DNA from 3 places in the Streptomyces chiangmaiensis genome. Region 3 is predicted to be linked to each of the others. Evidence: riboswitches for the same ligand, from Rfam matches in the RefSeq annotation. Region 3 holds a riboswitch; each other region holds the start of a gene.
The links. Region 3 has a riboswitch for cobalamin ahead of VXC91_RS10005 (cobalamin biosynthesis protein). Riboswitches for the same ligand answer to the same signal wherever they lie in the genome.
Positions count from the first base shown of each region.

Region 1: another riboswitch for cobalamin. It lies ahead of VXC91_RS25800 (CbtB domain-containing protein); the one in region 3 lies ahead of VXC91_RS10005 (cobalamin biosynthesis protein).
Region 2: another riboswitch for cobalamin. It lies ahead of VXC91_RS17830 (ribonucleoside-diphosphate reductase subunit alpha); the one in region 3 lies ahead of VXC91_RS10005 (cobalamin biosynthesis protein).

Region 1 is NZ_JAYWVC010000104.1:1,656-6,885, reverse strand. It holds gene VXC91_RS25815 (alpha/beta hydrolase) at 1-422, shown strand, start outside; gene VXC91_RS25810 (histidine phosphatase family protein) at 815-1,396, shown strand; gene VXC91_RS25805 (CbtA family protein) at 1,494-2,246, opposite strand; gene VXC91_RS25800 (CbtB domain-containing protein) at 2,268-2,489, opposite strand; cobalamin riboswitch at 2,525-2,669, opposite strand; gene aceE (pyruvate dehydrogenase (acetyl-transferring), homodimeric type) at 4,050-5,230, shown strand, end outside.
Region 2 is NZ_JAYWVC010000053.1:20,476-25,705, forward strand. It holds gene VXC91_RS17825 (ribonucleotide-diphosphate reductase subunit beta) at 1-266, opposite strand, end outside; gene VXC91_RS17830 (ribonucleoside-diphosphate reductase subunit alpha) at 383-2,767, opposite strand; cobalamin riboswitch at 2,892-3,031, opposite strand; partial or broken gene VXC91_RS17835 (GNAT family N-acetyltransferase) at 3,087-3,324, opposite strand; gene mctP (monocarboxylate uptake permease MctP) at 3,466-5,094, opposite strand; gene VXC91_RS17845 (DUF3311 domain-containing protein) at 5,091-5,230, opposite strand, start outside.
Region 3 is NZ_JAYWVC010000022.1:93-5,322, reverse strand. It holds gene VXC91_RS10010 (cobyric acid synthase) at 1-1,452, opposite strand, end outside; gene VXC91_RS10005 (cobalamin biosynthesis protein) at 1,449-2,405, opposite strand; cobalamin riboswitch at 2,507-2,646, opposite strand; gene VXC91_RS10000 (DUF397 domain-containing protein) at 3,063-3,299, shown strand; gene VXC91_RS09995 (hypothetical protein) at 3,200-3,508, shown strand; gene VXC91_RS09990 (hypothetical protein) at 3,631-3,846, opposite strand; gene VXC91_RS09985 (inorganic phosphate transporter) at 3,859-5,127, opposite strand.

The DNA of each region.
Region 1 (5,230 bases), on a different contig from region 3:
CCGGCTTCCTGCGGAGCATCCCCGGGCCCGTCGTCCTTGTGGGCCACTCCTACGGCGGCTCGGTGATCACCGACGCCGCCGCTCAGAGCGGGAACGTGAAGGCACTCGTCTACGTCGACGCCGCGGCTCCTGCCGTCGGGGAGACCACCGGGTCGCTGAGCGGTTCCACATCCGCCTTGAACGCACCGGCCGGCACGCTGTTCGACTCGGTGCCCTACGCGAACGCCCCGGCCGGAGCCAGCAATCTCTATCTCAAAAAGGCCATCTTCCTCAAGAACTTCGCCAACAGCCTGCCGGTGCAACAGGCCACAGATCTCTGGGCCTCGCAACGCGCCGCCTCGAGCGCCGCGTTCAGCACCCCTTCCAAGTACGCGGCGTGGAAGACCATTCCCTCCTGGTACTTCATCAGCGCCGTGAGATGAGAGCTCGAGCGGCGGGAGCGGTGTGACCGAGCGGCGCGAGTCGGCAGGACAGTGGTGTCCGGCCGGCCGTGCCGTCACTCGTCGCCGTCCCGGGAGGTCCGTCCGGGGTGAGCGGATGCGGGTGCGGCCTCCCTGTCGGGGCCGATGAGTGACACCATGCACGAAATGACGGCACACCCGTTTCGAAACATCACGCACGTAGCGGAACTCACCGCCGTCCTCGACCGGTCGGGCACCGTGACGACCGAGGGAGCCGTGTTCTCCGCACCCGGCCGGATCTGCCTCAGGCCGCCGAAATACCCGAGGGCGCACGGTACTTCTGGGTCGCGCGCACCATCATCCGCGGCGGTTTCGGGCACCATGCACCTCATGACAGCAGCAGGAGCGATCGCGTGACCAGCCGAGTCTTCTTCATCTCCCCCGCCATGAGCGCGTCGCTGCGGCAGACCCGCTTCGACGACGGCGGCTCGATCGATGACGGTGGGGCGGTACGGGCCCGTGCGGCGGCCGGTTCGCTTCCCCCGGCGATCCGTGTCCTCACCTCGCCCGGCGTGCGCTGCCGAGAGACGGCCGCGGCACTCGGCCTCGACGGTACGGCGACACCGGAGCTGGCGGGTCTCGATGTGGGCCGCTGGCGAGGCCGCACCCTGGAGGAGGTGGGAGCCACCGAGCCGGAGGCGGTGGGCCGCTGGCTCACCGACCCCGGCTCCGCGCCCCACGGTGGTGAGTCGGTGCAGGATCTGTGCGGGCGGATCGCACGCTGGCTGGTCACCGCGCCGGAGACGGACGGTCGTACGCTCGCCGTGGTCGAGCCGGAGGTCGTACGGGCGGCCGTCGTCCATGCACTGGACATACCGGCGGCGGCCTTCTGGCGTCTCGACGTTCCCCCGCTGACGGCGACCGAACTCAGTGGCCGGGCCGGACGCTGGAACCTGCGCCTGGGCCGTCCACTGGCCGCGCGGGACGCCGGCTAGTCCCGTGATCGCAGGGGTTCGCCGACATGGCGGTCGTGTGCGGATCGCGAGAGAGCCCCGAAGCGGTTCCAGGGGGCCCTCTCGCGTCCTGAAGGTGTCAGTGTCCGGCGGGAATTGTCCGTCCCGACGCGGCCGTCGCGGGCTTCGGATTCAGCAACCGTTCGGCCAACTCACCGAAGGCCAGCCCGAATCCGCCCCACAGGACGACCTGCATGGCCAGGGCGGAGAGCCGGAACCGCCAGAGCAGGGTCGCCGGGAAGTCCTTCGGCACCTCGTTGACGACCGGCAGGAAGGCGTACGCCAGGCCGGTCACCACGACGAACACGGCCACCGCCACAACGGTGGCGTACCAGGTGCCCAGCGAGGGCGCGAGCCGCTTGCCGAGGATGGTGGCGGCGATCGCGAGGAGCACGCTCAGCGCCATCATCAAGAAGTACAGCGTGGTCCGCTTGCCGATCGTGTCGGGGTCGCCGACCGAGGGCGGGTTCGCCGGATACTTCAGGAACGGAACGACATACACCGCGAGCAGCGCGCAGCCGGACAGCAGCAGGGCGGTCGCCCGGGGGCTGATACGGCCGACGCGGCCCAGCGCGAAGCAGAAGGCGAGCGCCGCGATACCGCCGAAGGCGACCCCGTAGAGCAGGACACCGGTGGCGAGACCGGCGGTGGACTGCAGGGATCGGGAGACGACTTCCGTCTCGTGCTCATGGGAGTGGGCGTCCTCGAAGCCGATCGCGCTGTCCACGTTCGGCTCGCCGAGGAAGTAGGCGACGACGAGGGCGAGCACGCCGGCGGCCAGGCCGGCGAGCATGCCCCGCACGAGTAGATTTCTTACCGTTGTGGAGTTCATGGGTATACGGCGCCCCTCGCGTCAGTGGCAGGGGAAGCCGAGCAGGTGGCGGGCGTCATGCACCCACTCGTGAACATCCGTGCCGCTGAACACGGAGGTGGCGCCCTGCTCGGCGCCGACGAAATAGAGCAGGATCAGCATGAGGATGCCGAAGAAGACCGCCCAGGGAGCTATCGCCTTCAGCGGCAGCGTGGCAGGAACGGTGGGGGTCGTGACTGTTGGCCGGGCGACGGACTGCGCCATGGCAGGGCCTCCTCTGGGAGTTCGCGTCCCATCTCGGTGGTGCACAGGACGACGGCCACGGGTCTGACTCACCAGAAGCCCGGGAGCGTCTGGCATACAGTGGCGCGACCGTGCCGGATTCCCACCGGCTTCCGTCGTACCGTCGTCGATATCGGACAGACCGTACCGCGTGACACAGGCACGGCCAAGACCGCGTCCACCTGGCGTGATCTTCCTCGCCGCGCGCGGCGGACCATCCGGTGACACATGGGTCAGCGATGGCGTACATCCGGCGGCGGCCTGGCGGCGACGGTGGCCGGCACATCTGTCGAAAGGTCGGCGGCCGGTGACCGCGACCGGTCGGTGAAGAGTCCCGGGCGCCACCCAGATGGGGGATCGTGTGGCGCCCGGGCGCTGCACCTGCTGGCTCTAGTCGCAGGTGGCGCGCTCCGGACACCCATCACGGGGGAGTGAGTCCATCGGCAGCCGGAACGCTGTGAACAGCTTATCAAAGTTTTGACTTCCTCCTGACTGCTATCACACCGATGGTGCAGACAGTGTGATGTATCGACGAAGCCCGTCTACACACTTGACCGACAGGGCGCATGACGTACAGCCAGTAACGCAACGAGTCGCCGGACAAGGGAAACCGGACACGGTCGATCCGCCGGTGTCACACGGAGCTCCACAGCAGGGCACGCCGCCGCAACCGAGGGTCGGACGGAGCCGCGAAGAGCATGGTGCGTATGGAGGACACGGCGTCCATCGCACTCGCGCTTCACGCGTCCTCCCCGGAGCGGGGCTGCTTCCGTCGTAGCAGCGTGGCCGAAGAGAAAACCGCAGTTCAGTCTGCTGGGCGCGGGGCACGCAGGCCGGCCCCGAGTGGCGGTGCGGAGGAGTACCCGGGTCACCGGGAGGCCACTCGACCAGGATGATCACGCTCGAGGCGTCTTCCGGGACGAGGGTCGGCTTCACGTCCAGCAGCATCGTCACCGCGGTCTTCCACAGCTCGGATCGCGGCGTGCCGTCCGTCGCACCCGTTGAGTCGTTGCTTGACACTGTGTTGCACCTCCGTGTTGTTTTCCTGCACCTATGAATGACCGTTCACCGGCAGGTCGTGAGGCCGATATGCCAAGATCTCCCGCTCGGCGGTGACGGCGTCCGTACATTCGAGGCTGGTCGGGCGGCGGCCCTCCGCACAGGGTGATCGTCCCGCGCTCAACGGCGCCGCAGTGTCGGGTGCGATGTGCGACCACTGCGCCCGGTGTCACAACAGCGGCACGAAATCGGTCGTATGTAGTGCACGTGGCTGACTTCGCCGTCACCAGGACACAAGCGGGGGCGTCGTGGCCGATGCGCGCGCCGGGCTCTTCACCCCGGAGCGAAGGAGGAACCACGCTTCTCCCCTGCCCTGGGACCCGCATCGGTCGCACGACGTTCGGTGAGTGGCTCGCGCGGCGCTGATGGGCGCCGATGCGGCGGCGGCCTGCCACGCACGCCCGTTCTTCGCGGCCACTGCAAGAACGTTTGTGCTCGCACGCCGTCCGTCCTCCCTCCCCACATTTCGACAGGAAGACCGCAATGAGTGATCCAGCTCGGCCCACAGAGTCCTCCGCGACGAGTGAGCTCGACCAGCTACCCGACCGCGATGCCGAGGAGACGAAGGAATGGCAGGCCTCACTCGACGCTGTCATCAGGCATGCGGGGCCCGAGCGCGCCGTGTACCTGCTGCGGCGGGTGCATGAGTACGCGGCCAGGTCCGGGGTCACTCTGCCCGGGCTGCTGTCCTCGGACTACATCAACACGATCCCTGCGTCGTCCCAGCCGGTCTTTCCGGGCGACATCGCCATGGAGTCCCGTATCACCGCGCTGAACCGATGGAACGCGGCTGCCATGGTGACCCGCGGTTCCCGGCTGGGTCTCGGTGGCCACATCTCGACCTACGCGTCGGCGGCATGGCTCTACGAGATCGGGTTCAATCACTTTTTCCGAGGCAAGGACGAGGACGGTTCCGGAGACCAGCTGTTTCTCCAGGGCCATGCCTCGCCCGGCATCTACGCGCGTGTGTTCCTGGAGGGACGGCTGCGCGAGGACCAGTTGGACAGTTTCCGGCGTGAGGCCGACGGTCACGGCCTGCCGTCCTACCCGCACCCTCGGCGCCTGCCGTGGCTGTGGGAGTTTCCGACCGTCTCCATGGGGCTGGGCCCGCTCGCGGCCGTCTACCAGGCCAGGTTCAACCGCTACCTGCATAACAGGGGCATCAAGGACACGTCCGGTTCGCATGTGTGGGCCTTTCTGGGCGACGGCGAGATGGACGAGCCCGAGTCGACGGCTGCGCTGCAACTCGCCGCACGCGAGGGTCTGGACAACCTCACCTTCGTCGTCAACTGCAACCTGCAGCGGCTGGACGGTCCTGTCCGGTCGAATTCCAAGATCGTGCAGGAGCTCGAGGCCCGGTTCCGTGGTGCGGGCTGGCATGTGGTGAAGACTCTCTGGGGCGAGGCCTGGGACCCGGTACTGCAGCAGGACACCGACGGATCCCTCGTCCGGCGGCTCGGTGAGGTGCCCGATGCCCAGCTCCAGACCTACGCCGCCCGGGACGCCGCCTACATACGGAAGCACTTCTTCACCGGTGACACGTTGTCCCACATCGCCGCGGGGCTCAGTGACGCCCAGCTCACCGACCTCTTCGAGAACTCCCGGGGTGGTCACGAACCCCTCAAGGTCTACGCCGCCTACCGGGCCGCCGCCGAGCACAAGGG
Region 2 (5,230 bases), on a different contig from region 3:
GAGTTGATGTGCTTGTAGAGCGTCAGCACCAGATTGTTCGCCACGATCGAGTCGCCCGTCGCGAAGAACGCGACCAGACGGCCGATCAGATGCTGCTCGCCCGGCGTGAGCTTGGCGAGGTCGGTGACGTCCGAGTGGAGGTCGACCTCCTCCACGGTCCAGGTGTTCTTGATGGCGTCGCGGTACCGCTCGTAGAAGTCGGGGTAGCGCATCGGGCGCAGAGTCAGCTCGAAGCCGGGGTCGAGCAGGTTCCGGGGTCGGTTCATCACTGTCGGCGCGAAGCGCCGTCCTCCTGGGGTGGTGGTCGGGTGGCGGGGTCGGTTTATTACTGTCGGCGCGAAGCGCCGTCCTCCTGGGGTGGTGGTCGGGTGGCGGGTGGGAATTACTGGCAGGCCTCGCAGGACTCGGGGTTTTCAAGGGAGCAGGCGACGGCTTCGGGGTCGGCGACCTGCTGGAGGGGGATGGCCGGGCGGGCCTGGGCGGCGCGGGCGATGCGGGTCGCGGGACGCGAGCGCAGATAGTACGTCGTCTTCAGGCCCTGCTTCCACGCGTACGCGTACATCGAGGAGAGCTTGCCGATGGTCGGTGTCTCCATGAAGAGGTTCAGGGACTGGGCCTGGTCCAGGAACGGGGTCCGGGCGGCGGCCATGTCGATCAGGCCGCGCTGCGGAATCTCCCACGCGGTGCGGTACAGCGTGCGCACGTCCTCGGGGATCCAGGCGAAGTCCTGCACCGAGCCGTTCGAGTCGCGCAGCGCCTCACGGGTGCGTGCGTCCCAGACGCCCAGCTCCTTGAGGTCCTTCACCAGATACGAGTTGACCTGGAGGAACTCGCCGGACAGTGTCTCGCGCTTGAAGAGGTTGGAGACCTGCGGCTCGATGCACTCGTACACGCCCGCGATGGAGGCGATGGTGGCGGTCGGCGCGATGGCCAGGAGCAGCGAGTTGCGCATGCCGACGGCGGCGATCCGCTCCCGCAGGGCCGACCAGCGTTCCGGCCAGGTCGGCTGAATGCCGTAGTGGTCGGGGTGCAGCACGCCCCGGGCGGTACGGGTCTTCTCCCAGGCGGGCAGCGGGCCGTTGCGCTCGGCGAGGTCGGCGGAGGCCTCGTACGCGGCGAGCATGATGCGCTCGGCGATCCGGGTGGAGAGGGCCTTGGCCTCGGGGGAGTCGAAGGGCAGACGCAGCTGGAAGAAGACGTCTTGCAGACCCATGACGCCGAGGCCGACAGGACGCCACTTGGCGTTGGAGCGGCCCGCCTGCTCGGTCGGGTAGAAGTTGATGTCGACGACGCGGTCGAGGAAGGTGACGGCGGTGCGGACGGTGGCGTCCAGCCGCTCCCAGTCCAGATCGCCGTTCGCGGGGCCGACGAACGCGCCGAGGTTGACGGAGCCCAGGTTGCAGACCGCCGTCTCCCCGTCGTCCGTGACCTCCAGGATCTCCGTGCAGAGGTTGGAGGAGTGGATGACATGGCCCCGCTCGGCCGTCTGGTTGGCGGTGCGGTTGGCGGCGTCCTTGAAGGTCATCCAGCCGTTGCCGGTCTGCGCGAGGGTGCGCATCATCCGGCCGTACAGATCCCGCGCGGGCATGGTCTTCTTCGCCAGACCCGCCGCCTCGGCCCCCCGGTAGGCCGCATCGAACTCCTCGCCCCACAGGTCGGCCAGCTCCGGCACGTCCGACGGAGAGAACAGCGACCACTGCCCGTCGGCGTCGACCCGGCGCATGAACTCGTCCGGGACCCAGTGCGCGAGGTTGAGGTTGTGCGTGCGGCGGGCGTCCTCGCCGGTGTTGTCGCGCAACTCCAGGAACTCCTCGATGTCGGAGTGCCAGGTCTCGAGATAGACGGCGGCGGCACCCTTGCGGCGGCCGCCCTGGTTCACGGCGGCGACGGAGGCGTCGAGGGTCTTCAGGAACGGGACGATGCCGTTGGAGTGCCCGTTCGTGCCCCGGATGAGGGACCCGCGGGAGCGGATGCGCGAGTACGACAGACCGATGCCGCCGGCGTGCTTGGACAGGCGGGCGACCTGGTGGTAGCGCTCGTAGAGGGAGTCCAGCTCGTCCTTCGGGGAATCGAGCAGGTAGCAGGACGACATCTGCGGGTGCCGCGTGCCGGAGTTGAAGAGCGTGGGGGAGGAGGGCAGGTAGTCGAGGCGGCTCATGAGCCCGTAGAGCGAGGCGACTTCGTCCACCGAGCGGGTGGTGTCGTCCCCGGCGAGACCGGAGGCGACCCGGAGCATGAAGTGCTGGGGCGTCTCGATGACCTTGCGGGTGATCGGGTGCCGGAGGAGATAGCGGCTGTGGAGGGTGCGCAGGCCGAAGTAGCCGAAGCGGTCGTCGGCGTCGGAGTCGACGAGGGCGTCGAGGTAATCGGCGTGCAGGCGTACGAACTCGGCGGTGCGGTCGGCGATGAGCCCTTCCCGGTGTCCCACCGCGACGGACTCGGTGAAGGAGGTGACGCCCTGGGAGGCGGCCTCGGCACGGATGCCGATCGTCAGCAGCCGGGCGGCCAGCTTCGAGTAGGCGGGGTCCTCGGAGATGAGGCCGGCGGCCGCCTCCGTGGCCAACTCGCGCAGTTCCGTGACGATCTCGGAGTCCCCGCGAGCGGACCGGCCGCGCAGTGCGGCGGCGGCGACCCGTGCGGGGTCGGCGTCGGGGAGGTCGGCGGTCAGCCCGGTCAAGGTCCGCAGCAGCGCGGCACCGGGACCGTCGGTCACCGTCGGTGTCGTGGACGGTGTCGCTGAAGCCCGATCGGCTGGCGCGATGGTCACGTGGGGCTCTCCCTCGCTCGGCACGGGGGCCTGGCGGAGGGCAGGGGGCAGCTCACGAGCGCACGCGGCGTCGCGTCCACCGGCCCATTCCACGAGACCCGGACGTCGGGCGCCCGGGCCGGACCGGCCGGGCGCACTGTCGGCAGGTCCTCGGACTGACGCGAGCACGCGCCCGTCGGGGGGACGGACACGCACAAGTACACCGTTGCGGGACAGTTCCGGATTCGCACCGGATTCCCCTGCGGCGACAGCGAGCATGAGCATACATCTTGTGCCGGACGGGGGCGCCACCCCCAGATGTTGTGTCGCGCTCGTCTCGGAGCGTCAACGCGTAGGCGAGGAGAGTGATGTCGTCGAGATCGGGGAGGGGATTCCAGTCCCGCTCGGGTGTACGAACGAAGCCCTGACGTTCGTAGAGGCGATGGGCGGAGTGCATGATGCGCTGGGTGGACAGCACGATCCGTTTGCAGCCCTCCGTGGCCCGGGCGTGGTCGACGCACGCGCGGACGAGCGACTCGCCTGCGCCACCGGCCGCGCGCGGCGTGGGCGACCGCGAGCGGTGCCCGACAGGTACGACAACGGGCCGCCGCATTTCAGCTGCCGGCGGCCCGTTGGGGGTCGTACGTGGCGGGGCGCCCCCAGGGGCGGAGCCGCTCAGGGGAACGGTCCCACGCCCTGGGGAGTCGTCCTCGTGTCGGTCAGTGGGTCGTTCCCGCAGTCGCGGACGGCAGGTCCACCTCGACGCCCGGGTCGCCCGCGTCCGCCGTGTAGTCCCCGGGCCGGGTCTCGTCGGTACCCTCCGGAGCCTTGACCGCCTTCAGGACGAAGGTCAGCACCACCGTGACGACGACGTTCAGCAGGAACGCCGTCAGGCCGATGTAGCCGATCTCGCCGATGCCGGGGATCTCCGTGGCCGAGCCGCCGAAGTGCTTCTGGGTGGGTGAGGCGACGCCGTACGCAGCGACCGTGCCGTACACCATGCCGACCGCCCAGCCCGCGAGCAGCGCCCAGCGGTGGAACCAGCGGGTGAACAGACCGCCGACCAGGGCCGGGAAGGTCTGCAGGATCCAGATTCCGCCGAGCAGCTGGAAGTTGATCGCCACCGTCTTGTCCATGGTGAGGACGAAGACCAGGGCGCCCACCTTCACCAGCAGCGACACGATCTTGGAGACCCTGGTCTCCTGCGCGGGCGTGGCGTCGGGCTTGATGAAGTCCTTGTAGATATTGCGCGTGAAGAGGTTCGCGGCCGCAATGGACATGATGGCCGCCGGGACGAGCGCGCCGATGCCGATCGCCGCGAAGGCCACGCCGGCGAACCAGTCCGGGAACATGTTCTCGAACAGCTGCGGGATCGCCAGCTGCCCGTTCTGCACCTTCACACCGGCCGCGATGGCCATGAAGCCGAGCAGTGCCAGCAGGCCCAGCATCAGCGAGTACAGCGGCAGGATGGAGGTGTTGCGGCGGATCACCTCACGGTTGCGCGAGGACAGCGTCGCCGTGATCGAGTGCGGGTACATGAACAGCGCGAGCGCCGAGCCCAGGGCGAGTGTCGCGTAGGTCCACTGGCCCGCCTCCGGAGGTGCGAGGGCGCCACGCGGCTTGCCCGTCGCCGGGTTGACCTCGCTGAACGCCTGGCCCGCCTTCGCGAAGATGTCGTCGAAGCCGCCCAGCTTGATCGGTATGTAGATGATCGCCACCGCGATGACGATGTAGATCAGCGTGTCCTTCACGAATGCGATCAGCGCGGGCGCCCGCAGACCCGAGGAGTACGTGTACGCCGCCAGGACACCGAAGGCGATCAGCAGCGGCAGGTCCTTCACGATCCAGTTCGTGTTCTCACCGCCGCCCACGCCCATCACGTCCAGCACGGCCTGAATGCCGACCAGCTGGAGCGCGATGTAGGGCATCGTCGCCAGGATGCCGGTCACCGCCACCGCCAGCGACAGCCCCTTGGAGCCGAAGCGGCCGCGCACGAAGTCCGAGGTCGTCACGTATCCGTGCCGATGTGACACCGACCACAGGCGGGGCAGGAACGTGAAGATCAGCGGGTAGACGATGATCGTGTACGGCACCGCGAAGAAGCCCGCCGCGCCCGCCGCATAGATCACCGCCGGTACGGCCACGAAGGTGTATGCCGTGTACAGGTCACCGCCGAGCAGGAACCAGGTGACCCAGGTGCCGAACGAGCGACCGCCGAGGCCCCACTCGTCGAGGCTGTGCTCGTTCTCCGCCCTGCGCCAGCGCGCCGCCAGGAACCCCATGACGGTGACGGCCAGGAAGAAGAAGATGCAGACGCCGAGCGCGACGCCGTTCACGCCGTCCTTCATTCCGCCGCACCTCCCTTCCGGCCGGTGCGGGCACGCTGGTCACGCTGCCACAGCTTGTACGCGATCATCGTCAGCGCCGTGGAGATCAGCACCCAGAGCATCTGGTACCAGTAGAAGAACGGGATGCCGATGAAGG
Region 3 (5,230 bases):
GAGCCGCCAGAGCGCGTCCGTGTCGGCGTGCTGTTCGATCAGATCGCCGAGCCGGTCGAGCTGTTCCTCGCGCAGCGCGGCGAACGACGTGCCGGGGGCCGGCACGAAGCGGCGGCCCGCGGCGGCCGCCACCTCGCGCAGGAAGGCCCGCCGGAAGCCGTCCGACTCGAGAGAGCCGTGCCAGTGGGTGCCCCACACCGCTCCCACCCGGCAGCCGTCCAGAAAGGGTTCCCCGCCGGTCACCTCGGCGACCCCGTGGTGGATCTCGTAGCCCTCGACATGCTCGCCGAGGGCCTGGCCGACCGGTCGGGTCAGGGTCTTCTCGCGGGCGAACCGCACCCGGACGGGAAGCACTCCGAGTCCGTCGACGCGGCCCCGGCGGCTTTCCACCTCGTCCTCGATGTGTTCGCCGAGGATCTGGAAACCACCGCAGATGCCGAGCGTCGGGCGTCCCTCGGCGGCCGTGCGGACAAGCGCGTCGGCGAGCCCGCGTGCGCGCAGCCACTCGAGGGCCCGAACGGTTCCCCGCGTGCCCGGGACCACCACCAGATCCGCGTCGGCGAGTTCCTCCGGCCGGTCCACGAACCGTACGACGACGCCGGGTTCGGCGGCGAGGGCGTCCACGTCCGTGAAGTTGGACATGAGGGGGAGGGCGCAGACGGCGACGCGCAGCACGTCCTCACCGACGGGGGCGGAGACCTCGGACTCGCGTCCGGCGCCCCGCAGGGACACCCTCAGCCCGTCCTCCTCGTCGATCCCGAGTCCGTGCCGGAAGGGGAGGACCCCGTACGTCCGGCGCCCGGTGAGGCCATGCAGCATGTCCAGCCCCGGCTCCAGCAGGGAGACGTCCCCGCGGAACTTGTTGACCAGGAAGCCGGCGACGAGCTCCTGGTCCTCGCGCGACAGCAGGGCGACCGTGCCGAAGAACGAGGCGAACACGCCCCCGCGGTCGATGTCGCCCACGATGAGCACGGGCAGGCGCGCGCCCCGCGCGATCCCCATGTTGACGATGTCGGTACGCCGCAGATTGATCTCGGCCGGACTGCCGGCCCCCTCACAGATCACCGCGTCATACGTGCCCCGCAACTCGGCGAGGCAGTCGAGTACGGTGCCGAGGAGCAGCTGCTGCCGCCCCCCGTGGTACCCGCGCGCGCTCAGCTCGCCGACGGGCTTCCCCAGCAGTACCACCTGACTGCTCTGCTCGCCCCCGGGCTTGAGCAGGACGGGGTTCATCAGTGCGGTCGGCTCGATGCGGCACGCCTGGGCCTGCATGGCCTGCGCCCGCCCGATCTCGGCACCCTCGCGGGTGACGAAGGAGTTGAGTGACATGTTCTGCGCCTTGAAGGGCGCCACCTTGACGCCCTGGCGTACGAGCCAACGGCAGATCCCCGCGGTGACGACGCTCTTGCCCGCGTCGGAGGTGGTGCCGGCGACGAGCAGTCCGCCGTTCATGACGTACGTCCCTTCGGGAGAAACCTTCGGCCGAGCAGCCGCCCGGCGACCGTGACGCCGAGCGCGAGCGTGGTGACGCGTCGGGAGAGCCGTACGGCCCGTTCGACGTCGTCGACGCGGACCGCGCGTCCCCCGCCGTTCAGCACCGGCCGGTGCTCGACCCGTCCCCCGTAGGACAGCGTCCCGCCCAGTCGCACCCCGAGGGCCCCCGCGAACGAGGCCTCCACAGGACCGGCGTTGGGGCTCGGGTGCTCGGCGGCGTCAGCGCGCCAGACACGGGCGGCTCCCCTCGGATCCGGACCCGATGCCGCCGCGAGGGCGGCGGTGAGGCGTGCGCCCGGCCATCCCGCGAGATCGTCGAGGCGGGCGGAGGCCCATCCGTAGCGCCGGTAACGAGGCGACGTGTGGCCGACCATGGCGTCGAGAGTGTTGACGGCCCGGAAGCCGACGAGTCCGGGCACCCCGCCCACCGCGCCCCACACCAGCGCGCCCACCACGGCGTCCGAGGTGTTCTCGGCGACGGACTCGACCACGGCCCGTGCGATCCCGTCGGCGTCCAGTGCCTGCGGATCACGCCCGCACAGGTGGGGCAGCCGTGCGCGGGCGGCCTCGACGTCGCCCGCTTCCAGCGCACGCCCGATCGTGCGGGCCTCCCGGGCGAGCGACGTCCCCCCGACGACGGCCCAGGTGGTGGCGGCGGTCAGGGCGACGGAGGCCGCGGGAGACGGACGTACGGCCGACGCGGTGAGGGCCGCGAGCGACACGGCACCACCCACGCACACGGCGGTGTGCAGCGCGCCCCACCCGCGGTGGTCCCGCCACAGCACCCGCTCCACGGCGCCCGCGGCCCGCCCGAACGCGGCGACCGGATGCCCGCGGCGCGGATCGCCGAACAGGTGGTCACCGAGGAGGCCGACGGCGGCGCCGTACGCGAAGAGGCGATCGGCACCCACCGGCTCAGCCGACCGCGGGGTAGGGCAGGACCCGGTTGCTGGACCTCGAACGGCAGCCGCTCATGGCGATATGTCCTCACTCAGGGTGTCCACGCCCTGGTTCGACGAGATCGGCGGTGAGAGTTCCTGGCTCCCGGGGGATTTCTTCCCCGGTGACAGTGGCGGGACCGCGCCGGACTCACACCGGCTTCCTCTCCTGCCGCCGTACTGGCCCCGGCAGTCCACCACGCCCCGGAACACCCGTCAACTTGCTCTTGACCTGCGAAGCTGCGGTGTGCTGAGGCCCACATCGCTGACCTGCCGTCAGCCAACCGAATCGACGCCTTCTGCGCTCTTTCCAGGCGGGGAACCTGGGAAGACCAGGGGACGGCAGTACAAGCGGAGACAAAGACGAAGAATGCGGAGAGCGCCGACGAGCGGCATTGGGTGATTCGTCGCGGGGAGGCGAACCTGGTGCGGCCGGGCCTCTGTTGCCTGCGGCAGCGGCGAAAACACGGCGCCCTGGGGCGTTGCGCTGAGGACGCCGGGTCGGTGCGCTGACGGTGAGACGGAGGTCGGTGTGATCGGCAGGGCGGCGCGAGTCCGGCTCAAGAGCAGTTACTCGGAAGCCGAAACCAACGACTGTGTCGAAGTCGCCCTGGAGGGGCGCACATTCTGGTGCGTGACTCGAAACGGCGCACCGGCCCGGTGCTCGTCTTTCGCCGCACCGCATGGTGTGGTTTGCTGACCGGACTCGAGAACCCCGGCAGTGGACGGTTTCTGAAGGTCCGTCCGAAGGACGGGAGGGGACCCACATGGGGGACAGGGCCAAGGATGTCTCGGCGCGCGCGGGAGGTCCCCGCGCTCCGCGTACCGCGCTGTCGTCGGCGGCCCCGCTGGCGCTCTTCTCCCTGACCACAGGGATGTTCGCGGTGGGCGTCGGCGCGCTCGCCGCACTGCTCGTCCCGGGGTCCCTGGCACGGGCCCTCGTCTGGTTGGTGGTGACGATCGCCGCGGCGTCCTGCGCGGGCCTGTGGTGGGGCCTCACCCCGGTCCCGGAGCGTCTCCGTGCTCTCGACCGGGCTGTGGCGACGGTCCGTCCACGGGGCTCGGGAACCCGCTGATCCCCCGGGGCCGTGCCGCTGCCGAGCGGCCGCGCAGGGCCCGGCCGACGTTCGCCGCGAGGGCGTTGACGACCGCCGCGCCGAGCTATGCGTGCCCGATCGGGCGGACGAGCCGTGGCGGGTCAGGAGACGATCAGAAAGATCCCGTACCCGACCGCCGCCGCGCACGCCGCGAAACAGGCGTACGCGCCGGTGACCGCGAGGGCGGCCGTACCGCCCCGGGCCGATTCCTTCTTCGTCAGGCTCACGACGCCCAGGGTGAACAGGCCCACCAGGGCCACGGTGACCACGAGGCTGACGCCGAAGACGGAGCCGAGGGCTGCCCAGTCGATGTTCATGAGGGTGCTTCCTTATACCGTCGCGGGGCTGGCCGGCTCCGCGGAGGGGCCTGAGTTCTGGGCCGGGATGGCGGCCGGCCGGCCGGCGGCGTCCGTCGTGGCGCCGGCCGACACGACCGGGCCCGCCGGCGGTGGGATCACCGCGGCGATCGCCGTCGTGACGACACCCGCGGAGTCGGTCTCGACGTCGTTGACGTTGTCGACCGTGACCGGCTTGCGGCGGGACAGCGTCCGGACGACGCCGGCGCCGGCCACCAGCAGCACGCCGGTGGCGACCGTGCCCCATGTGCCCTGCTTGGTGAGGAGTTCGGCGCCCGCGCCGACGAGGCCGGCGGCCGGGAGCGTCAGGCCCCAGGCGACGAACATCCGGGTCGCGGTGGACCAGCGGACCACGCCGCCCTTGCGGCCGAGGCCGGCCCCCATGACGGCGCCGGAGCAGACCTGGGTGGTGGAGAGTGAGAAGCCTATGTGCGAGGAGGCGAGGATCGCGGTCGCCGCGCTGGTCTGGGCGGCGAAGCCCTGCTGCGGCGCGAGGTCGGTCAGGCCCTTGCCCAGGGTGCGGATGATGCGCCAGCCGCCGAAATAGGTGCCGAGTGCGATGGCCAGGCCGGCCGAGACGATGACCCAGACGGGAGGGTTGGAGCCGGGGGCGATGACACCGCCGGTGACCAGCGCCAGGGTGATGATGCCCATCGTCTTCTGGGCGTCGTTGGTGCCGTGGGCCAGGGAGACCAGGGCGGACGAGGCGATCGATCCGGCGCGGTAGCCCTTCGCGGTGGCCTTGTCGTCGGTGCGGCTGCCGATGACGTACGACAGGCGCGTCGCGAGCATGGCGGCGAGGCCCGCCACGATCGGTGCGGCGACCGCGGGGATCAGGACCTTGGTGACGATCGTCGAGCCGTTCACCGCGGACCAGCCGGCCGAGGAGACGGCGGCGCCGATCAGACCGCCGAACAGGGCATGGGAGGAACTGGAGGGCAGGCCGAGGAGCCAGGTCAGCAGGTTCCACAGGATGGCGCCCACGAGCGCCGCGAAGATCACTTCGACGCGTATGCCCTGCTCGTTGATGATGCCGCCGGAGATGGTCTTGGCGACCTCGACGGAGAGGAAGGCGCCGACGAGGTTCAGCACGGCGGACATCGCCACGGCCGTCTTGGGTCTCAGGGCGCCGGTCGAGATGGTTGTCGCCATCGCGTTGGCGGTGTCGTGGAAACCGTTCGTGAAATCGAACACGAAAGCGGTGACGATCACGATTCCGAGGAGGAGCGTGATGTGTTCCATTTACCCAGGCTTCTGTGGGAGGTCATTGGCCCGTTGAACGTAGGAAACCTGGGTGAACGGAAGGTGAACTGAAGAGGTCTTGAGGGTGTATCAACCGGGGTGC